DNA from 4 places in the Streptomyces sp. NPDC042201 genome. Region 2 is predicted to be linked to each of the others. Evidence: riboswitches for the same ligand, from Rfam matches in the RefSeq annotation. Region 2 holds a riboswitch; each other region holds the start of a gene.
What was found. Region 2 has a riboswitch for cyclic di-AMP ahead of ACZ6MZ_RS13025 (transglycosylase SLT domain-containing protein). Riboswitches for the same ligand answer to the same signal wherever they lie in the genome.

Region 1 (5,562 bases), on a different contig from region 2:
CTTCCTCTACCTGCTCTTCGAACTGGGAGCGCGCGGGCAGTAGGGCAGCGGCGAGGGCCGGGGCGGCCGGCCCGCCGCCGCTCGGTCAGCTCTCGTCGAGGAGACGGGCGCGCAGCCGCTCGCGGGTCTCGGGGGCGAGGCCGAGGCCCTCGGTGAGATAGCGGTCGGTGGTGCCCCAGGTCTTCTCGATGGTCTCGAAGGCCGCGGCGAGGTATTCGGCGCGGGCGTCGAAGAGCGGGCTGAGCAGCTCCATCACCTCGGGGGACTTGCCGGCGGGCGAGTTGTCGCTGCGGCGTACGAGATAACGGCGGTGCGGGTCGTTCGACTTCAGATAGTCGGCCTCGATCGCCTCGGGCTCGACCCCGACCGCGAGCAGGGACACGGCGATGGAGAGCCCTGCCCGGTCCTTGCCCGCCGCGCAGTGCATCAGCGCCGGGACGCTTTCCTCGGCGAGGGCGTGCAGCACCCGGCTGTGCTCGGCGACGCGGTCCGTGATGATCGCCCGGTACGAGTTGATCATCCGGTCCGCGGCCTTGCCGTCCGACAGGAGCGAGCGCAGCTGGTCGAGATCACCGTCCCGGACCATCTTCCAGAACTCGGCGCCGTCGGCCGGGTCGGTGAGCGGAATGTTCACATTTCGCACCCCGGCCAGCTCCACGTCCACGCCGTCGAGCTTGAGGTCGGCGGCATTGCGGAAGTCGAAGACCGTGTGCAGGCCGAGGGAGGAGAGGAAGGCGGCGTCGGCCGCGGTGGCGTTGGCGAGATGGCCGCTGCGGAAGAGCCGTCCGTACCGTACCCGTCGGCCGTCCGTGGTCGGCAGCCCGCCCACGTCACGGAAGTTGCGCACTCCGGACAGCTCGGGCTCGGTCGACGGGACCTGCGGCAGCTGCTGCGTCACGGCCTGCTCCTCCGTGTCTGCCGTCGGCGCTGCTCGCCGACGATGTCGACTCCTGACCCTACGACATCTGTTCGCACGGCAATCAGTTCGACCGCCGGGGATACAGATCGACATTATTCGGACATCGCGCACGGGTTGATATCGCCCAAATCATCATCTGTCCGCATTGGGATATTTGGCCCAACGTGCCCCGGTCGAGGGCGAGATGAGCCTCGGCCAGTGAGCAGGATCATATCCGTGACGTTGCGTGGCTGTACCAAGAAACGGAATTTGCCGCCTCACATGGAATCCGAAGATCGGTAATCCACGCAGGGTGACCGGAATTCCCCGGTGATATCGAAGCGGGTGTCATCGGCGGAAATCAGAGGGCTTGTTCAGGCCGTCCCGACTCGCCTACGTTCACCCTCAATCCGAGCGGAACGCCAAATCCTGCCGCCGCTCGGAATTCGCACTCACCCATCCACGCGTGGCAGGAGCGGGGAACCCAGGTAGTACGCCGGCCCTTAGGCCAGGACCGGCTTGGGGTGAAGTCGCGCAGCACGCGCGGCCGGGCATCTCCAGCCCGAACCCGACAGCTTACCTCGCAGGCGCCGGAGAGGAATTCGTCATGCCCGGTAAGCATCGCCGTCCCAAGTCCAACCCGATTGCCCGCGGATTCATCGTCGCCGGCGCGGGCGGGGCCGCCCTCGCGCTTCCGCTCATGGGCGCCACCGGTGCGCACGCCGCCGAGAAGGCCGCGCCGCAGTCCGCCTCCGTCGCGCACACGGCCCAGAGCCTGTCCGCCTCCGCCAAGTCCCCGAGGCTCTACACCGTGGTCGCCGGCGACTATCTGTCCAAGATCGCCCGCGACCACAAGGTCCGCGGCGGCTGGCACAAGCTGTACAAGGACAACCGCAAGGCGATCGGCGCCGACCCGTCGCTGATCCACCCCGGCCTGAAGCTCACCCTCGGCGCCAAGGCCAGGGCCGCCCACTCCGCGACCCCGGCCACGACCTCCAGCAAGCCCCCGAAGCCCGCGGAGCCGTCCGAGGAGCCCTCGGAGCCGTCCACCGTCACGGAGCCCACCGCCCCGGCCACCGAGACCCCCGCGCCGAGCAGCGATTCCGGCTTCACCCTGCCCATCGACGGCGGGCAGCCCAGCACGCCGTACCACGCCTCCGGCAGCAGCTGGTCCAGCGGCTACCACACCGGTGTGGACTTCTCGGCCTCCACCGGCACCGTGGTGAAGGCGGTCGGCGCGGGCACCGTCGTGACGGCCGGCTGGGGCGGCTCGTACGGCAACCAGGTCGTCATCCAGCACAGCGACGGCCACTACTCGCAGTACGGCCACATGTCCTCCCTCTCCGTCTCGGCCGGCCAGACCGTCAGCGAGGGCCAGCAGATCGGGCTCTCCGGCGCCACCGGCAATGTCACAGGACCGCACCTGCACTTCGAGATCAGGACCGGCCCGGAGTACGGCTCGGACATCGACCCGCTGGAATTCCTCCGTCAGCACGGCGTCTCCATCTGATCGGGGAAGCCCTGATATGACATCACCTCCGCCCGGCACCTGGAGTGCCGGGCGGAGATCATTTCGCGTATTCCCGCTTGGGCGAATCTTGACCGATGGCATATCTCACCCACCGTCAACTCCTTCTTACGGTCGCGTAGGTCACATCCACGGGTGAAAGATGTGCTGCTGTGGCAGACGATTCGAGATCAAGAAGAAGAGGCGTATTCGGGTCGTACACGGCGATCGGTGACAGCTTCACGGAAGGCGTGGGAGACCCAGGACCCGACGGGCTGTACGTCGGCTGGGCGGACCGCCTCGCGGTTCTGCTCGCGGACCAGCTTCCGGTCTCCGGCGAGACGGCGGACGCCGTGCACGGCGATTTCCGGTACGCCAATCTCGCCGTACGCGGCCGGCTGCTGGACCAGATCGTCGACGAGCAGATACCGCGCGCGAAGGAACTCGGCCCGGACCTGGTGACCTTCTGCGCCGGAGGCAACGACATCATCCGGCCCGGCACCGACCCCGACGATGTCGCCGAGCGCTTCGAACGCGCCGTCGCCGACCTCACCGGCGCCGTGGGCACCGTCATGGTGACCACCGGCTTCGACACCCGGGGTGTCCCCGTGCTGCGCCATCTGCGCGGCAAGATCGCCACGTACACCGCTCATGTACGGTCCATCGCCGACCGCTACGACTGTCCCGTGCTCGACCTCTGGTCCCTCAAGTCCGTCCAGGACAGGCGGGCCTGGGACGGCGACCGGCTGCATCTGTCACCCGAGGGACACACCCGTGTCGCGCTGCGCGCCGCACAGGTGCTCGGCCTCGACGTGCCCGCAGACCCGGACCAGGTGTGGCCGCCACAGCAGCCGCGCGGCACGTTCGAGGTGCGGCGCGACAACATCCACTGGGCGCGGGAGTATCTGGTGCCCTGGATCGGGCGCCGGCTGCGCGGCGTCTCCTCCGGGGACCATGTCGCGGCCAAACGGCCCGATCTGCTGCCGCTGAAGCACTGACGGCGGGGGTGTGCCGGGGCCCGCGCTACGCCCCCGCCGGGATCCGCTCCAGTACCCCGCCAGCGAAGACGTCGTACAACGGCAGCGTCTCCAGATGCACATAGCCGATATGACAGTCGCACACGGCCAGCGGGCAGGCCCGGGGGCCGAGCGCCCGCCGGTACGACCCGTCGTAGAGATTGCCCAGCTCGGCGCGGACGAAATGGCAGCGCCGTACCGTACCCTCCCCGTCCACCGAGATCACCGACTCACCCGTACGGCACGGCAGACCGGCCGAGCGGTGCGGATGGCGGCTGTACGGGAAGAGCGGATCGAGCTCCGTCCAGCGGTCGGCCTCCTCGTCCGTATAGCTGTGCCCCTCGGCCGCGTTGATCCAGAGATAGATGTGTCCGGGCAGCTCGGCGCGCAGCCGGCGTGCGTGCTCCTGATGGCTGGGGATGCCGACGACGCCCACGCTGAACCGGATGCCCCGGTCGGCCAGGTCATGACACTTCGCCAGGAAGCGGTCGTACGGCGTCTGTCCCGGGTGGTACGTGCACCACAGGGCCAGCGTCCGTGGGTCGGCGTCCGCCAGCCAGTCGGTGCGGCAGCTGAGATTCGTCTGGATGGCCACCCGGCGGACATGCGGCAGCCCGGACAGCTCGGTGAGCGCGCGCCGGTACCAGGAGCGGACCAGACCCTCGCCCCAGGGGGTGAACAGGACCGACAGCCGGTCCTCCGTCTGCGCCGACGCCCAGGCGGTGAAGCGCTCCAGGGCGGCCCGGTCGGCGCGCAGCTGCTCGCGGCTGTCGCGCCGCTTGGCGAACGGGCAGTAGGGACAGTCGTAGTCGCAGGAGGAGAGCGGGCCGCGGTAGAGGATCGTCAGGTCCACGGGGTCTCACTTCGCTTCGTACGTGGCCATCGCGGCCCGTACGGCAGGGGAGAAGAGCGCCGGGCCCAGAGCGTCCGAGTGGGCGAGCCCTTCGGGGGAGAGCCGCAGCAGCCCGGGGCCCGCGCCGCCGTCGAGCCAGCCGAGCGCCGCGAACCGGCCCAGCTCCGCCGGGAAGTCCTCGGCGGGGCCGCTGCCGAACCGCTCGCGGTAGCCGGCCACTTCCATGCCCCCGGCCTGCAGGAGCGACTGGAGAAGATGACGACGGCGCGGCTCGTCGCCGTCGACCCGGTAGCCCACCTCGGCCCGTGAGAAGTCCTCCGCCGCCGCGTACGCGTCGATGATCGTCCGTATCTCGCGCATATCGACGGCGTAGTCGAAGGAGTAGTGCAGCCCTGAGGTGTACGAGCGGGCTCCGCAGCCGAGGCCGATCATGCCGTCGGTCTGGCAGGCGTGGTCGTCGGCCCCCTGGGACGGGGAGCCGGTGCGGCGGAACATCCGCATGGACACCTGCTCGTAGCCCTGCGCGAGGAGGTGATCGCGGCCCTGCCGGTAGAGCCGCAGCCGCTGTGCGTCCCAGGCCGCGTCGCTGCCCGCGCCGATCCTGCCGAGGCCGGTCAGGGGCCGTACGTACAGGGGATAGAGATACAGCTCCTCGGGTTGCCAGGCGAGCGCGGCGTCCAGGGAGTGGCGCCAGGTCTCCTCGGTCTGGCCGTCGATGCCGTAGATGAGATCGATGTTGAGGACGGGGATCCCCGCCTCGCGGATCCGGCCGAGCGCGGCCTCGACCTCGGCGCGGCGCTGCGGGCGCACGGCGGCCTTCGCCTCCGCGTCGACAAAACTCTGGACGCCGATGCTCAGCCGGGTGGCGCCGCGCTCGGCGAGCACGGCGAGCCGGTCGGCGGTGGCCGTGGCGGGGGAGGTCTCGACGGAGAGCGGAACGGCGCGCAGATCGGCGCCCATCCGCTTCTCGGCGATGTCGCAGAGCCGGTCCAGCTCATCGGGGTCGAGGTAGGTGGGTGTGCCGCCGCCGAAGGCCGCGGCGGCGAACCGTACGGAGCCGTCGCCACCGTCGCCGCTTCCGCCATCGCCGCTTCCGCCATTTTCGCCGAGCGCGTCGCGAACGGCCGTCGCCTGCCGGTCGAGGGCGTTGAGGTAACGCGTCGTCAGCTCGTCGGGAGCGCCGATCCGGGTGAAGAGATTGCAGAAGCCGCAGCGGACCTCGCAGAACGGTATGTGCAGATAGAGGGAGAGGGCGTCCTTGCGTTCACCGGCCCACAGGTCGCGCAGC
Region 2 (5,562 bases):
ACGACCGGAAGCACGGGAAGTCCGACGACTCCCGCAACCGGGTGTGGCGCGCCGGTGACCACCATGTGCACTCGGAGTACAGCGGCTCGTTCGACACGTCGACGACCCCGCCGACGTTCCGTAAGGGTGGCGACGCGGTCTACCCGATCGTCACCAACGCGATCATGGCCAAGCACTTCGGTCTCAGCTGGGTGATGTGCACCGACCACGGCGGGCCGACGCACTCGAAGGTGAACCTGGAGCAGGCCTACCCCGACCTCCTGCGCTCACGTGTACTCGTGCCGGGAGTCCTCCAGTTCTGGGGGATGGAGTTCGACGCCCCCGCTCTGGACCACCACACGCTGATGATTCCTCACCACAGTGACGAGGCGCAGCAGCTCTTCGAGTTGGAGAGCCGTTTCGCCAAGAACGACGCCTTCCCGGCCGACAGCGGCCGTGACACCGAGCCCAAGATGATCGAGTTCCTGAAGGCCGCGAAGGACATGAGGCGGAAGCCGCTGGTGATCGCTCACCACGCGGCACGGTCGGCGACCGGCCTCGGTGTCTACGGGCAGGACACCCCGCGGGAGTTCCGTAACGGCAACAACGCCGCACCGGAGATCTACATCGGCTTCGAGGGGGCTCCCGGTCACCAGGCCGGCCCGCTCAACGGCGGCGCGCGCGGCGGGTACGGAAGCTACCCGACCCACGGCGGCTTCGACCAGATGACGGCTCGCGTCGGCGGGCTGTGGGACTCCCTGCTCGGTGAAGGCCGGCGGTGGTGGATCACCGCGACGTCGGACTCGCACGTGCACTGGACGCGCGGCGGCTCGGACTTCTGGCCGGGTGAGTACAGCAAGACGCATGTGCTGGCCAGGCAGGACTACGCCGACATCATGGACGGACTCCGCAACGGGCGGATCTGGGTCGGGACCGGGGATCTGATCACCAGTCTCGACCTCACCGCCAGCAACCGGGGCAGCGACGCCGCCATGGGCGAGACCCTGACCGTCAGCCGCCGCAACCGCACCGATGTCGACATCGAGATCAAGTTCCGGCCGCTGGAGGGCAAGAACGCCAACGGTGACCGTCCGGAGGTCCGGCGTGTCGACCTGATCGTGGGCCAGGTCACCGGCCCGAGCGCCAGCCTCGACACCGACACCAACCCGACCACGAAGGTGGTGGCCCGGTTCGGCCCGCGCGACTGGCGCAAGCAGGGGAAGGAGTACGTCATCCGGCACACCCTGCGCAATGTGGAAAGTGACCTCTACGCCCGCGTGCGCGGTACGAGCACGGACGAGGTCGAGCCGCTCGCCGACGGGCAGGAGAGCCCCTGGGACGATCTGTGGTTCTACTCGAACCCGGTCTTCGTCCAGGTCCGCTAGGTCCTGTGGGGGCCGGTTCCGTTGCCGCGCGGCGGCGGAACCGGCCCGGGGCGGCGGGGCCCCGGCGATGGCCGAACAGCGCTTCTTGACGGGTGCATGCCAGGGTCTCACGATGCGTCGCATGGGGACGCCTCTCCGGACTCCCCCCGCTACAGGAGAGACCATGCGACTACGCATCCACCGCAGAAGGTCCGCCACCCTCACGGCGTTACTGGCTCTCGCGGTCGCGGCGCCGCTCGCCGCCGCCGCGACCTCCCCGAGCGCGCCCGCCGCGACCGCCCTCGCGTCGGCCGCCACTGCCGAGGAGGTGATCCGGCAGTACGAGATCCACGGCCCGGCCACCGCCGCCGATCGCACCGCCCTCGTCGCGACCGGCGTATCGATCGACGAGGCCGACGATCACTCGGTCGTCGTCAGCGCCAACGCCGAGCAGTCCACGCGCCTTCGCGCCCTCGGCTACCGGCTCACCGTGCTGCCCGCGCCGCCCGCACGGACCGACGGACTGGCCGTCGCCCCCATGGACTTTCCGCCCGCCGACTCCCGCTATCACACCTACGCGGAGATGAACGCGGAGATCGACCAGCGCATTCAGCAGTATCCGAATCTCATGTCCAAGCGTGTCATCGGCAAGACCTATGAGGGCCGGGACATCATCGCCGTCAAGGTGAGCGACAACGTCGCGACGGACGAGAGCGAGCCCGAGGTCCTTTTCACCCACCACCAGCATGCGCGCGAACATCTCACGGTGGAGATGGCGCTGTATCTGCTGCGTGAGATGGGCGCGGGATACGGCTCCGACTCGCGTATCACGAACGCCGTCAACAACCGTGAGATATGGATCGTGCCGGACCTCAACCCGGACGGCGGAGAGTACGACATCGCCTCCGGCGCGTACCGCAGCTGGCGCAAGAACCGTCAGCCCAACTCCGGCTCCTCGTACGTCGGTACCGACCTCAACCGTAACTGGAACTTCAAATGGGGCTGCTGCGGCGGCTCCTCCGGCTCCGCGAGCTCCGAGACCTACCGCGGCCGGGCCGCCGAGTCCGCCCCCGAGGTGAAGGTCGTCGCCGACTTCGTCCGCTCGCGGGTCGTCGGCGGCAAGCAGCAGATCAAGGCGGCCATCGACTTCCATACGTACAGCGAGCTGGTCCTCTGGCCGTTCGGCTGGACCAACGCCGACACCGCGCCCGGCCTGACCCAGGACGACCGTGACGCCTTCGCCGCCGTCGGCAGGAAGATGGCCGCGAGCAACGGGTACACGCCCGAGCAGTCCAGTGACCTGTACATCACCGACGGCTCGATCGACGACTGGCTGTGGGGCAACCAGAAGGTCTTCAGCTACACCTTCGAGATGTACCCGAGCTCCGGTGGCGGCGGCTTCTATCCGCCCGACGAGGTGATCGAGCGTGAGACCAGCCGGAACCGCGACGCGGTGCTCCAGCTGATCGAGAACGCCGACTGCATGTACCGGTCGATCGGCAAGGAGCAGCAGTACTGCGCGTGATCCCGCGCGTGGACCGCCGCGGCACGGCCTCGCCCGCCGTGCCGCGGCTTTCTGCGGCGGCCGGGCGGTTTGGGATGGTTTCTCCTCGTCAAGAGCGGCCTATAAGGGCGATTTGTCGGTGTTCTGCGTGGTGGCTCTGTTGCGGCCGTGATGTGTGTCACCTCTGTGGTGCGCCGTGGTTCCCGCTTCCTTCTCCATTTCCCTGTCAGGGAAGGAAAGTTGAGTTCCCCGGCATCGGATGAATAGCCGGATCTTTCCCGGCTGGATTCGAAAAGGGGATTGCGTTGCGAATTCGGGACTTGTTTCGCCCGGGCGGTCTCGCTTACGTTCGCGTCAATCCGGATGGACTGCCGAATCCTGCCGCCATCCGGAAACCGCGTCCACTCACGTACGGCAGGAGCGGGGGAACCAGGTAAGTCGCCGATCCGAAATCCGGACCGGCTTGGGGTGAAGCCGCATTCCACCGCGGCCGGGCAGCTCCAGCCCGAACCCGACAGCTCACCTCGCAGGCGACGGAGAGGAATGCGTCATGCCCGCACATGCAAAGCACCGTCGTCCCAGAACCAGCCCGCTCGCTCGACGCCTCGTCGCCGCGGGCACGGGTGGGGCGGCACTCGCCCTCCCGTTGGTGGCGGCGACAACCGCCGGCGCCGCGCCGTCGGCCCACCGTGTCACCGCGGAAGCGGACCCGGCGACTGCTGTCGCCGCTCAGAAGGACACCTCCGTGACCTACGTCGTGGTCGCGGGTGACTCCCTGTCCAAGATCGCCCGCGCCCATTCCGTGAGCGGCGGCTGGCAGAAGCTGTATCAGGACAACCGGCGGACCATCGGCGACAACCCGTCGCTGATTCGTCCCGGCCTCAAGCTGACGCTCGGTGGGAAGGCGGAGTCGCGGACGGCGACCACGTCCGCCGCCGATCAGGCGGCCACACCGGCGGTCGCCGCGAGCGCGCCGGTCGGTGCGAGTAGTGCCACCGTCCCGGCAGTCGCGACGGCGGAAGTCGCGCCGGCAGAAGTCGCGACCGAGGCAGTCGCACCGGCGTACACCAACGATCTGGACGGCTGGATAAAGGAGTCGCTGGACGTCATGGCCGCGCAAGGCATTCCCGGCAGCTACGACGGCATCTACAGGAACATCATGCGTGAGTCTTCGGGCAACCCGCTGGCCATCAACAACTGGGACTCCAACGCCGCGGCCGGAACACCGTCCAAGGGGCTGCTGCAGGTGATCGACCCGACGTTCCAGGCCTATCACGTGCCCGGTACGTCGATGGACAGTTACGACCCGGTCGCCAACATCACCGCCGCGTGCAACTACGCCGCCGACCGGTACGGCTCGATCGACAATGTGAACGGTCCTTACTGACCTACCGGCACAGCACATTCCCCTACTCGGCCCCGGGTAGGGGAATGTGCCGTGCCGGTAGGTCGCCGGTGCCGGTCCGATCCTCAGGCGGCGGTCAAGCCGCCGTCGAGGAAGACGGTCTGGCCGGTCATGAAGCCGGCGTGGTCGGAGCTGAGGAAGGCGATGGCCTCGGCGATCTCGTCCGGATCGCCCGCCCGGCCGAGGGGGACAGTGGCGACGAACGAACTCTTCGTCTCGTCGCTGCGGCCGATGAACCGGTCGAGCATCTCGGTCTGTACGGGGCCGGGGCCGACGGCGTTGACGCGCACGCCGAAGGCGGCGGCTTCCAGCGCGGCGGACCGGGTCAGGCCGATGACCGCGTGCTTGCTGGCGACGTAGAGCGCGCCGTTGGGGTAGCCCCTTTCGCCGAAGACGGAGCTGACGTTGACGATGGCGCCGGATCCCTGCGCCCGCATGGCCAGCAGCTCGTGCTTCATGCTCAGCAGCGTGCCGAGTACGTTCGTGTCGAAGGTCGCGGCGTACGTCTCCGGGGTCAGGTCGGTGATCGCGCTGAACTCGCCTTCGGTCCCGGCGTTGTTGACGGCGATGTCGAGGCGGCCGAAGCGCTCGATGGTTCCGTCGACGAGTGTCTTCAGGTCGTCGTCATGGCGCACGTCGGCGCGTATGAACTCCGCCTCGCCGCCCAGCTTGCGCAGTTCTTCGGCGAGGGCGAGGCCAGCTTCCTCGTGCCGTCCGGAGACGACGATATGCGCTCCGGCCGCCGCGAACGTGGTGGCTGTCGCGCGGCCGATGCCGGTCAGGGCTCCGGTGATGAGAACGACGGGAGTGGTCATGGCTGACAATTCCTTCTCGGATCGGGTGTGCTTCTCGTATCGGGTGCCGGCCGTCGAGCCACCGCGTTCGGCGTCGCGTCCGCAGACGATCACATGGGCGCCGCGCTCTGCCGCACACCTCGTAAGTGCGATAACCAATGAAAGCCGACCATTAATCCCAAAATGGACAGATAAGTCATCGAGCTGTCGTCCGGACCGGGAGAAAACCGGATGGAGACTCGGCCGGCCCGGTGATGTGATGGCGCGATGCGACGTGATGTGCCGGAGGTCGTGGACCGGGGGCGATACCGGGAAGCGGTCACACCGTGGGAGCAAGAGGCATGGCGGGGCGCGGCTCTCGGCTGGGCGGAGCGCGAGCTCGCCGCCCACGGGCTGCGGGAAACAGGGCAGCGGAAGGTCCGGCTGCGGCCGTGGTCCGTCCTGGTGCGGATGTCCGTCGAAGGACACGACGCCGTGTGGTTCAAGGCCAACCCACCCGCCAGCGGATTCGAAGCG
Region 3 (5,562 bases), on a different contig from region 2:
GCGCGATTGTTAAGTGCGGGCACTCGCGGTGTTTACATCATGTTGCGAAGCCCTCATCTTTTCCCGGCCGCGCTCGGGGCGCCGCAGCCGGTGCACCCCCGCGGTCCGCTCCGCGTGCAGCGCCGTCAGCGCCCGGGCGCGCTCCGCGTCGCCGCGCGCCACCGCGTCCACGATCGCGCCGTGCTCCGCCCAGGACTCCACCGGATGGGCGGGCTGCTCGACGGTGTACATCCAGGCGATCTTGTGTCTCAGCTGGGTGAGCGGAGCGGTGAGCGCGGGGCTCCCCGAGGCCTGGGCGAGGGTCTCGTGGAACCAGGCGCCGAGCGAGCGCAGATCCTCGCCCTGGCCCCGGCGGGCCCGCTCCTGGCCCAGCCTGACCAGGCCGCGGAGCACCTTGAGATGGGCTTCCGTACGACGCTGGGCGGCGCGCGCCGCACCCAGCGGTTCCAGCAGCAGCCGCACATCGAGGAGATCCGCCGCCTCCTGGTCCGAGGGCTCGGCCACACACGCGCCGACATGGCGGCGGGTCGTCACGAAGCCCTCCGACTCCAGGGTGCGCAGGGCTTCGCGCACCGGGACGCGGGAGACCCCGTAGCGCCGCGCGAGCTGCTCCTCGGTGAGCCGGCCGCCCCGCTCGAATACACCGGAGATGATGTCGTCACGGATCGCTGTGCATACCGAGTGCGCGGGAATGCGCATGTTCAAACCTCCGCTTTAATCCGCGCGAAACGCTGCCGATCGACACCTGTTCCGTGACTCTATTGCAATGCACGCGAATTTCCGATGGGTGCCCGGAATCGTTGGATATCTCTTGGCCGCGGCAGCCGGGCGGACGCGGAAGGCCCCGGCGGGCAGCCGGGGCCTTCGGGCGGACAAAGCGGGACCGGAGCGGTCCGGACGGTCAGAGGCTCACGCCGTGCGCGCGCAGATACGCGACGGGGTCGATGTCGGAGCCGTAGTCCGGGCTCGTCCGGGCCTCGAAGTGGAGGTGCGGTCCGGTGACGTTGCCGGTCGCGCCGGACAGGCCGATCCGCTGCCCGGGGGTGACGGACTGGCCGACCGAGACGCCGACCGAGGAGAGATGGCCGTACTGCGTGTACGTGCCGTCGTTCATCCGGAGGACGATGTTGTTGCCGTACGAGCCGCCCCAGCCGGCCTCGACGACGGTGCCCGTGCCCACGGCCACGACCGAACTGCCGGTCGCGGCGCGGAAGTCGATGCCCGAGTGGCTGCCGGAGGACCACAGGGAGCCGCCGGACTGATAGCCGGTGGTGACGTACGAGCCGGCGAGCGGCAGCCGGAAGGAGTTGAGACGCTTGCGCTCGGCGGCGCGGGCGGCGCGCTCCTCCTCCTCGCGGATCTCCTTGGCCCTGGCTTCCGCCTTGGCCTTCGCCGCGGCCCTGGCGTCGGCTTCCGCCCTGGCCAGGGCGGCGGCCCGGTGCTGCGCCTCGGCCTGGGCCTCGATCACTCCGGCGAGGGAGTCGTCGATGACGATGGCCCGGTCCTGGCCGCCCTGGCGGCCTGACGGGACGTCCGTACCGGCGGCGTGCGCCGGGGCGGCCAGAGTGCCGATGACGCCGGTGGCGGTGAGGGTCGCGAAGCCTGCGATACGCGCGCCCCTGCGGGTCGTTCGGCTCCGGGCACGATGCTTCCCGGTGGCACGGGTGAACGCCATGAAGTGGCTGGTCCTTTCCTTCCTTCTCGCCTACCGGGTTAGCTGACGGGTTCGGAGCAGGAAGGTCTCCTACGGACTCCTCCGCACGGGTGAGCGCGAAGGTGTCCGATTCACCCCAGGGACTGCGTGTGGGTCCCCGGCTCCCCAGGCTCGCGCCTGACGGGGACTCGGCGATGGCTGCCCGATGCCGCGAATACGGCGTAACTGGCGAACAGCCGGACCGACGCTAAGCGGGCCGTCTTTCAATCACCAAACAGACAGGCCCCTTTGTAGCGCACACCACAGGGCAGATAGGCGATCTCTCCAATAAAAGGGACATAAGAGAGCCCCGGCGACGGCGTCGCCGGGGCTCCTCTCACGGCGGGATCAGCCGGTGACCACCGTCACGTCACCGATGCCCAGAGCCGCGACCGGCTCCTTGATCTGCGCGGCGTCCCCGACGAGGACCGTGACGAGCCGGTCCACCGGGAAGGCGTTGACCGCGGCGGCCGTCGCCTCGACGGTGCCCGTCTCGGCCAGCCGCGCGTACAACTGCGCCTGGAAGTCGTCCGGGAGGAACTGCTCGACCTGGTCGGCCAGCGTGCCCGCGACGGACGCCGCCGTCTCGTACTTCAGCGGTGCGACGCCCACCAGATTCTGGACGGCCACATCGCGCTCGGCGTCGGTGAGGCCCTCCGCCGCGAGGGTGCGCAGCACCTTCCAGAGGTCCTCCAGCGCCGGGCCCGTGGACGCGGTGTCCACGGAGCCGCTGATGGCGAGCATCGCGGCGCCCGTCGCCCCGCCCGGGGCGGACGGCGCCGAGGAGCGCAGCACCTGGCCGAAGGACCGCACGCCGTAGGTGTAGCCCTTCTCCTCGCGCAGCACCCGGTCGAGCCGGGAGGTGAGGGTGCCGCCCAGGCAGTACGTGCCCAGCACCTGGGCCGGCCAGACCCGGTCGTGCCGGTCGGCGCCGATACGGCCGATCAGCAGCTGGGTCTGTACCGCGCCCGGCCGGTCCACGATCACCACGCGGCCCGTGTCGTCGGCCGTGATGGGCGGCATCGGACGGGGAGCGGCGGTGTTGCCGGTCCAGTCGCCGAGGGTGTCGGCGAGCACCGCGTCCAGATCGACCCCGGTGAGGTCACCGACGACCACCGCGGTGGCCGTGGCGGGGCGTACGTGCGCCTCGTAGAAGGAGCGCACGCCCGCGGCGTCGATCCGCTCCACCGTCTCCTCGGTGCCCTGGCGCGGCCGGGACATGCGCGAGGAGGCGGGGAACAGCTCCTTGGAGAGCTGCTTGGCGGCGCGGCGGCCCGGGTTGGCGGTCTCGTGCGGGATCTCGTCGAGCCGGTTGCGTACCAGCCGCTCGACCTCGCTGTCCGCGAAGGCGGGGGCGCGCAGCGCCTCGGCGAGCAGCCCGAGCGCCTTGGGCAGCCGGGAGACGGGGACCTCCAGGGAGATCCGTACGCCCGGGTGGTCGGCGTGCGCGTCGAGCGTGGCGCCGCAGCGCTCCAGCTCGGCGGCGAACTCCTCGGCGCTGCGCTTGTCGGTGCCTTCGGAGAAGGCGCGCGCCATGATCGTGGCGATGCCGTCGAGCCCCTCGGGCTCGGCGTCCAGCGGGGCGTCGAGATTGATCTCGACGGCCACCACCTGCTGGCCGGGGCGGTGGCAGCGCAGCACCGTCAGGCCGTTGGGCAGCGCCCCACGCTCGGGGGCCGGGAAGGCCCAGGGCCTGGCCTCGCCGGCGGTCGGCTGCGGGTGGAAGTCCATGGTCACGGCAGCGTCGGTCACTGGTCCGCCCCCTCGTGCTCGTCGGTCTCGTCGGCGGCCGTGTCCTCGGCGGTCACCGGTTCGTACACCAGCACCGCCCTGTTGTCCGGGCGCAGCCGCGCCGCGGCGACCGCCCGCACCTCGTCCGCGGTGATGTCCAGCACGCGCGTCACGGCGGTCAGCGCCAGCTGCGGGTCACCGAACAGCACGGCGAACCTGCACAGTTCGTCGGCGCGGCCCGCGACGGTGCCGAGCCGGTCGAGCCACTCGCGCTCCAACTGGGCCTGCGCCCGCTCCATCTCCTCCGCGGTCGGGCCCTCGGCGGCGAGGCGGGCCAGCTCCTCGTCGACCGCGGCCTCGATCTGCGGGACCTCGACGCCACCGGACGTCTTCACGTCCAGCCAGCCGAGCGAGGGTGCGCCGGCCAGCCGCAGCAGCCCGAAGCCCGCGGCGACCGCGGTCCGGTCCCGGCGCACCAGACGGTTGTGCAGGCGGGAGGACTCGCCGCCGCCGAGGACGGTGAGCGCCAGGTCGGCGGCGTCGCACTCGCGGGTGCCGTCCTGCGGCAGCCGGTAGGCGGCCATCAGCGCGCGCGCCGGGACCTCCTCGTGGATCTCCTCGCGCAGCTCCTGGCCGATGACGTCGGGGAGCGTGCCGTCACGCGGCGGGTTCTTGCCGTCGTGGGACGGGATCGAGCCGAAGTACTTCTCGACCCAGGCGAGCGTCTGCTCGGGGTCGATGTCGCCGACGACCGACAGCACCGCGTTGTTCGGCGCGTAGTTCGTACGGAAGAACGCGCGGGCGTCCTCCAGCGTCGCGGCGTCCAGGTCTGCCATCGACCCGATGGGGGTGTGGTGGTAGGGGTGGCCCTCGGGGTACGCCAGTGCGGTCAGCCGCTCGAAGGCCGTACCGTAGGGCACGTTGTCGTACCGCTGGCGGCGCTCGTTCTTGACGACGTCCCGCTGGTTCTCCATGGACTGGTCGTCGAGCGCGGCGAGCAGGGAGCCCATCCGGTCGGCTTCCAGCCAGAGCGCCAGCTCCAGCTGGTGGGTGGGCATCGTCTCGAAATAGTTGGTGCGCTCGAAGCTGGTCGTGCCGTTCAGGGAGCCGCCGGCGCCCTGAACCAGTTCGAAGTGGCCGTTCCCCGGCACCTGCGCCGAGCCCTGGAACATCAGGTGCTCGAAGAGGTGGGCGAGGCCCGTACGGCCCTTGACCTCATGGCGTGAGCCGACGTCGTACCAGAGGCAGACCGCGGCGACCGGGGTCAGGTGATCCTCGGAGAGGACCACGCGCAGGCCGTTGGCCAGCCGGTGCTCTGTCGCTGTCAGGCCGCCGGAACCGGCCTGCGCTGTGGCCGTGTGACCCATGGGCATGTACGTCCCTTCGATCGCGATATGGAGAAGTCCTGCCACTGTATGCAAGCGTGCTGACACCTGGCGAAGTTCCCGTGCCGCACACGCTCAACGACGGGTCGAGGTCGGCGGTGTCAGCGGCTCGGTCCACAATGGTCCGCGTCAGTTCCAGAAGTTGCCGTACAGAACCTGTGAAGGAGCCGCAGCAGCGATGGCCCGCCGCAGCACGAAGACCCCGCCGCCGGAGGACTTCGAGGAGAAGATCCTCGACATCGACGTGGTCGATGAAATGCAGGGCTCCTTCCTCGAGTACGCGTACTCGGTGATCTATTCCCGGGCCCTGCCGGACGCCCGTGACGGTATGAAGCCGGTGCACCGCCGCATCGTGTACCAGATGAACGAGATGGGCCTGCGCCCCGACCGCGGCTATGTGAAGTGCGCGCGTGTCGTCGGCGAGGTGATGGGAAAGCTGCATCCGCACGGCGACGCGTCGATCTATGACGCCCTCGTCCGGATGGCACAGCCGTTCTCGATGCGACTGCCTCTCGTCGACGGACATGGCAACTTCGGCTCGCTCGGCAACGACGACCCGCCGGCCGCCATGCGGTACACAGAGTGCCGGATGGCGGACGCCACGTCACTGATGACGGAGTCGATCGACGAGGACACCGTCGATTTCGAGCCGAATTACGACGGCCAGGAGCGGGAACCGGTCACACTTCCCGCCGCGTATCCGAATCTGCTGGTCAACGGCGCCTCCGGGATCGCGGTCGGCATGGCGACGAA
Region 4 (5,562 bases), on a different contig from region 2:
TCCTGCCGGCGGTTCTGCGAGCGGTAGACGCGGGCGGCGGTCTGCTCGCCGAGCAGCCGCAGCCTGGTCGCGGTGGAGAACCGGTCCCGGTTCCCGGCCATGGCTCGCCTCCCCTGTCACGTGCGTACGTCCCCGACACGGTACGGGACCGCGGCCGGGGACGCTTCGCTACGCTCCGCCTTCGCGCCCTGTCACCTGTTCCGCGGGCGCGAGGCGGAGCTTCCTCACTACGCGGAGCGGAAGCGCGGGAACGCGCTGCGGCCGGCGTACACCGCGGCGTCGTCGAGGATCTCCTCGATGCGCAGCAGCTGGTTGTACTTGGCGACGCGCTCGGAGCGGGCCGGGGCGCCGGTCTTGATCTGGCCGCAGTTGGTGGCGACGGCGAGGTCGGCGATGGTGACGTCCTCGGTCTCACCGGAGCGGTGGGACATCATGCACTTGAAGCCGCTGCGCTGGGCCAGCTCGACGGCGTCCAGGGTCTCGGTCAGCGAACCGATCTGGTTGACCTTCACGAGCAGGGCGTTGGCGGAGCCCTCCTCGATACCGCGCGCCAGCCGCTCCGGGTTGGTGACGAACAGGTCGTCGCCGACGATCTGGACCTTGGCGCCGAGCTTGTCCGTGAGGACCTTCCAGCCGGCCCAGTCGTCCTCGAAGAGCGGGTCCTCGATGGAGACCAGCGGGTACGAGGCGACGAGCTCCTCGTAGTACTCGGTCATCTCGGCGGCCGAGCGGGACTTGCCCTCGAACGCGTACGAGCCGTCCTTGTAGAACTCGGACGCGGCGACGTCGAGCGCGAGCGCGATGTCCTTGCCGGGGGCGTAACCGGCTTCCTTGATGGCTTCGAGGATCAGGTCCAGCGCGGCGCGGTTGGAGTCCAGGTTCGGCGCGAAGCCGCCCTCGTCGCCGAGGCCGGTGGAGAGCCCCTTCTCCTTCAGGACCTTCTTGAGCGTGTGGTAGACCTCGGCGCCCCAGCGCAGCGCCTCGGAGAAGGACTCCGCGCCGATCGGGGCGATCATGAACTCCTGGATGTCCACGTTGGAGTCGGCGTGCGAGCCGCCGTTCAGGATGTTCATCATCGGAACGGGCAGCAGGTGCGCGTTCGGGCCGCCCAGGTAGCGGAAGAGCGGGAGGTCGGAGGCCTCGGAGGCGGCGTGCGCGACGGCGAGGGAGACGCCGAGGATGGCGTTGGCGCCGAGCGACGACTTGTCCGGGGTGGCGTCCAGGTCGAACATCGCCTGGTCGATCAGGCGCTGCTCGGTGGCGTCGTACCCGACCAGCTCCGGGCCGATCTGCTCGATGACGGCGAGGACGGCCTTCTCGACACCCTTGCCCTGGTAGCGGTTCTTGTCACCGTCGCGGAGCTCAAGGGCCTCGAACGCACCGGTGGAGGCACCGGAGGGGACAGCAGCACGACCCGTGCTGCCGTCGTCGAGGCCGACCTCGACCTCGACCGTGGGGTTGCCTCGGGAGTCAAGGATTTCCCGGGCTACGACGACGTCGATGGACGGCACGAGCATCTCCTTCTGGGATGTGACGCTTGAGTGCAGGGTCTTCTTGGCCTTGCGGCAAGAGCCTAACCGCTCGGGATCGTCGGCAGGCCGGTGCCCGCCCGCTGAGACCGTCCGGCCCTCGGAGGGCGGGGCGGACAGCGGAAACCCCGGCCCGGCGCGTACGGGGGAGAACGCGCCGGACCGGGGTGGCCGGGGCCGGCCGGCCGGGCCGCCGGACCGGGGTGGTCGGGGCCGGCCGGGGCGGGTCAGCTCAGGTGGAGCAGCTGGCCCGGGTGGATGACGTCGGCGTCCTTGACGATGTCCTTGTTCAGCTCGAACAGCTTCTTCCAGCCACCCTTGACGTGGTGGGCACCGGCGATCTTGGAGAGGGTGTCGCCGGACTTGACCTTGTACTCGCCGTCGCCCTTCTCGACCGGGGCGGGACGGCTCTCGCCGCGCGAGGCGGCCTGCGCGTCACTACGGACGGGCTGCTCCGGCTGGGGGGCGGGCTGGGCCTGCTCCTTCTGCTGGGGAACGGGCTGCGCTGCGGAGTCGGCCGAGCCGCCGTCGTACGCGGCGTTGGACAGGTTCACGCCGCAGCTGGGCCAGGCACCCTTGCCCTGGCCGGCCAGGACCTTCTCGGCGACGGCTATCTGCTGGGACTTGGAGGCCTGGTCGGCCCTGGCGGCGTAGGCGCTGCCGCCGTACGCGGCCCAGGTGGAGGTGGTGAACTGGAGGCCACCGTAGAAGCCGTTGCCGGTGTTGATGGACCAGTTGCCGCCGGACTCGCACTGGGCGACCTGGTCCCACTCGGACGGGGTCGCGGCGGAGGCGGACGTGGCACCGATCAGCGGCGCCGCGACGACGGCACCGGTCATGCCGGCGAGAGTGGCGTAGCGAACAGCCCTGGACGAGGACGGGCGACGGTGCTTGGCCTTGCTGGAACGCAGCATGGAGCTTCTCCTCACCGACGCCTACGAGGTCAGCTGTCGGGTTCGGGCCAAGTGAGTTGCCCGGCCGCGCGCTCTCGCACACGACTTCACCCCAAGCCGGTCGTCGGCCGTCTCTCGACGGCCGGGCCGGCACGAACCTTTGGGTCCCCCGCTCCTGCCTTCGGCGCTTGACGCGACGATTACTCCCCCCGACCGACGGCAGGATTCGGCGTGACGGTCGACGAGGCCCGCGGTGCGAGCGGTTCAGACCGTAATCACAGGTCTGCCGGATATCCAAAGGGGCGCATAGGTGAGAAAACGCCCTTATCCCCCGGCGGATCGTGGGTGTTTACGCAGGTGAGGGATCCAGCGGGTCAACGGACGGAGCAAAAAGCCCGAGTTGCGGCAAAGAGACCCTTGTCTCACTTGCACAGAAGCGGACATAGGGCCTCTAACTTCCCCTACTTCACGCCGAGATCAAGGCTCTGGCCAGGAAGGATGAGGTCGGGGTCGGAGCCGACGGTGTCCTTGTTCGCCTCGTAGAGCGCGGTCCAGCCGCCGGGCACCTCCTGCTCGTCGGCGATGAGCCAGAGGCAGTCGCCGGACTGGACGGTGTACGCACCATCCGCGCCCTCCGCCCCACCGTCGACGCCGTCCGCGTCGCGTGTCGATCCGTCACCTCGCGAGGCATGACGTCCAGATTCGCGGTCTTCGCCCGAATTGCCCGAAGCAGATTCTTCCGGGGCGGCGTCGCCGCGGTGCTTGCCGGTGGCCGGATCCGTACCGTCCGCGCCCTCCGCGTCGGAGCCGTCCGAGGCGTCGGAGCCGTCCGAGCCGGAGCCGCCCGCGGACCCGGAGGGGGCCGGCTTGTCCGTCTGCTTCTCCGCGCCGTCCGGAGTCGACGGGGACTTTGACGGCGACTTGGACGGAGACTTTGACGGGGCCGTGTCCGCCGGATCGGCGCTCCCTCTGTCCTTCGGGGTTCCGGACGCGTCGGGGGCGGCCCCCGGGTCGACGCCGGGCAGGGCGCCGTCGTCCGTCAGCCCCGAGATCGCCGCACAGCTGAGCCAGGCCGTCGGCCCCTGCGCGGCGAGCACCTTCTCGGCTATCGCGATCTGCTGGGAGCGGCTCGCGAGGTCGGCGCGGGCCGCGTAGTCCCCGCCGCCGAAGTCGTCCCAGGTCTCCTGCGAGATCTGCAGTCCGCCGTAGTAGCCGTTACCGAGGTCCGCGCTCCACATTCCGCCGCTCTCGCACTCGGCGACGTGATCCCAGGTGGTGGCGTCGGCCGCGACGGCGCCGGTGGCACCGAGCAGCGGGATCGCGAGCGCCGATCCGGTCACCCCTGCCGCGACGATCAGGGCGGGGGCCTGGCGAGGTCGACGGTGCCGGCCGTTCGCGGAGCGCATGCGGTTGCCTTCCGTGAGACTGTCAATTCGACTACGGCGTGTTGCTGCTGAGTCGTCGGTGAACGTAGCGGTACTCGAACGCTTGTCACAAGTCGATGCAGCAGAGATCACGCGAAAGTCACAGTCCTGACGTTCCGTCAGCCGGACAATGGCGTGAACTGCACCGGAAGCGTGCGCAATCCACGCATGATGAGCCCTCCGCGCCATCGCAAATCAGCAGGATCCTGGGCAAGCCGCACATCGGGCAGCCGGGTCAGCAACGTGGCGAGCGCGGCCTGTCCCTCCAGCCGGGCGAGCGGGGCGCCGAGGCAGTAGTGGATGCCGTGCCCGTAGCCGAGATGCTGATTGTCACGGCGAGCGAGATCGAGCGTGTCCGGATCGGCGAACCGCTCCGGGTCACGGTCGGCGGCGGCGAGTACGACCAGGACGGGATCGCCCGCCGCGATCCGCTGTCCGCCGAGCGTCAGCGGCTCGGTGGCGTAGCGCCAGGTCGCCATCTCCACGGGCCCGTCGTACCGCAGCAGCTCCTCGACCCCCGACGCGAGCAGCCCCGTCTCCCCCGCGTCGAGCGAGCGCTGTAGCCGCGCGCGCTGCTCGGGGTGGCGCAGCAGGGCGTACATCCCGTTGCCGATGAGGTTGACCGTGGTCTCGAACCCCGCGAAGAGCAGGATGAAGGCCATCGCCGCGGCTTCGTTCTCGGTGAGGTGCTCGCCGTGGTCGCTGGAGCGGATCAGGCCGGAGATCAGGTCCTCGCCGGGGTTCTCCCTCTTACGGTGGATGAGCTCGGCGAGATATCCGCGCATCTTCTTGACCGAGCGCGCGACCCCGCCGCGCGGCCCGCCGCCGTGCCGGATCATCATGCCCGCCCAGTCCCGGAAGTCGTCCTGGTCCTCGCGCGGCACCCCCAGCAGATCGCAGATCGCGTAGATGGGCAGCGGGAAGGCGAAGTCATGGATCAGGTCCGCCTCCCCGTCGGCCGCGAAGCCGTCGATGAGCCGGTCCGTCAGCTCCTGTACGCGCGGGGCGAACTCGGCGACCGTACGGGGCGTGAACGCCTTGGACACCAGCCGCCGCAGCCGGGTGTGGTCGGGCGGGTCGATATTCAGCAGGTGCGTCATCAGCTCCGCCTTGCGCTCCCCGGGGATCCCCGTCTTCCCCTTGGCGTGCGCCGGTCCCGCGTGATGCGTGGGGTTCTTGGAGAGCCGCGGGTCGGCGAGCGCCTGCCTGGCGTCGCCGTACCGCGTCACGAGCCAGGCCTCGACCCCGCTGGGCAGCGCGGTCCTGTGCACGGGCGCGTGCTCGCGCAGCCAGGCGTAGGCGGGGTAGGGATCGGTGGCGAACTCCCAGGTGAAGAGCGCGGGCACCTCATCGGGTCCGTCGTGCGCGGGGGCCGGGGCGGCGGCAGGCTGATCGGGCATGCCCCGACAGTAACGGCCTGATCAGGCGCGGATCAGCGGTGGATCGGCCGCGGATCAGCCGCGGATCAGCCGCGGTCGGGGTGGCCCTCGGCGGCGCGGATCGCGTCCCGGTAGGTACGGGCGGCGACGCGCAGGGCGGTTTCCGGGTCGACGCCGGTCTCCTCCGCGCGTACGGCCAGGGCGAGCAGCTCGTACCCGATGCCCTCGCCGCGCGGGACCGGGACCTCCAGGGCGGCGGTGCGGGCGCGGCCCGCGAGCTTGGAGGCGAGAGCCAGTCCTGGCTGGCCCAGCGGTACGCCGTCGGTGACCGAGTCGC

Region 1: linked by a shared signal. The riboswitch ahead of ACZ6MZ_RS25925 (M23 family metallopeptidase) and the one ahead of ACZ6MZ_RS13025 (transglycosylase SLT domain-containing protein) in region 2 are both predicted to bind cyclic di-AMP.
Region 3: linked by a shared signal. The riboswitch ahead of ACZ6MZ_RS07995 (M23 family metallopeptidase) and the one ahead of ACZ6MZ_RS13025 (transglycosylase SLT domain-containing protein) in region 2 are both predicted to bind cyclic di-AMP.
Region 4: linked by a shared signal. The riboswitch ahead of ACZ6MZ_RS15510 (transglycosylase family protein) and the one ahead of ACZ6MZ_RS13025 (transglycosylase SLT domain-containing protein) in region 2 are both predicted to bind cyclic di-AMP.

The regions. Positions count from the first base shown of each region.
Region 1 covers NZ_JBVJDS010000011.1:177,336-182,897, reverse strand. The annotation lists gene ACZ6MZ_RS25935 (DUF6126 family protein) at 1-43, shown strand, start outside; gene ACZ6MZ_RS25930 (tyrosine-protein phosphatase) at 86-898, opposite strand; cyclic di-AMP (ydaO/yuaA leader) riboswitch at 1,342-1,501, shown strand; gene ACZ6MZ_RS25925 (M23 family metallopeptidase) at 1,506-2,408, shown strand; gene ACZ6MZ_RS25920 (SGNH/GDSL hydrolase family protein) at 2,579-3,403, shown strand; gene ACZ6MZ_RS25915 (STM4011 family radical SAM protein) at 3,429-4,274, opposite strand; gene ACZ6MZ_RS25910 (STM4012 family radical SAM protein) at 4,281-5,562, opposite strand, start outside.
Region 2 covers NZ_JBVJDS010000004.1:594,750-600,311, reverse strand. The annotation lists gene ACZ6MZ_RS13035 (CehA/McbA family metallohydrolase domain-containing protein) at 1-1,364, shown strand, start outside; gene ACZ6MZ_RS13030 (M14 family metallopeptidase) at 1,528-2,868, shown strand; cyclic di-AMP (ydaO/yuaA leader) riboswitch at 3,236-3,393, shown strand; gene ACZ6MZ_RS13025 (transglycosylase SLT domain-containing protein) at 3,398-4,234, shown strand; gene ACZ6MZ_RS13020 (SDR family NAD(P)-dependent oxidoreductase) at 4,318-5,067, opposite strand; gene ACZ6MZ_RS13015 (aminoglycoside phosphotransferase family protein) at 5,314-5,562, shown strand, end outside.
Region 3 covers NZ_JBVJDS010000003.1:106,178-111,739, reverse strand. The annotation lists gene ACZ6MZ_RS08000 (GntR family transcriptional regulator) at 10-699, opposite strand; gene ACZ6MZ_RS07995 (M23 family metallopeptidase) at 902-1,675, opposite strand; cyclic di-AMP (ydaO/yuaA leader) riboswitch at 1,689-1,858, opposite strand; gene ACZ6MZ_RS07990 (M16 family metallopeptidase) at 2,042-3,424, opposite strand; gene ACZ6MZ_RS07985 (M16 family metallopeptidase) at 3,442-4,797, opposite strand; gene ACZ6MZ_RS07980 (DNA gyrase/topoisomerase IV subunit A) at 4,988-5,562, shown strand, end outside.
Region 4 covers NZ_JBVJDS010000005.1:419,349-424,910, reverse strand. The annotation lists gene ACZ6MZ_RS15520 (FtsB family cell division protein) at 1-101, opposite strand, end outside; gene eno (phosphopyruvate hydratase) at 228-1,511, opposite strand; gene ACZ6MZ_RS15510 (transglycosylase family protein) at 1,757-2,443, opposite strand; cyclic di-AMP (ydaO/yuaA leader) riboswitch at 2,447-2,619, opposite strand; gene ACZ6MZ_RS15505 (transglycosylase family protein) at 2,884-3,828, opposite strand; gene ACZ6MZ_RS15500 (cytochrome P450 family protein) at 3,966-5,246, opposite strand; gene ACZ6MZ_RS15495 (nucleoside triphosphate pyrophosphohydrolase) at 5,312-5,562, opposite strand, start outside.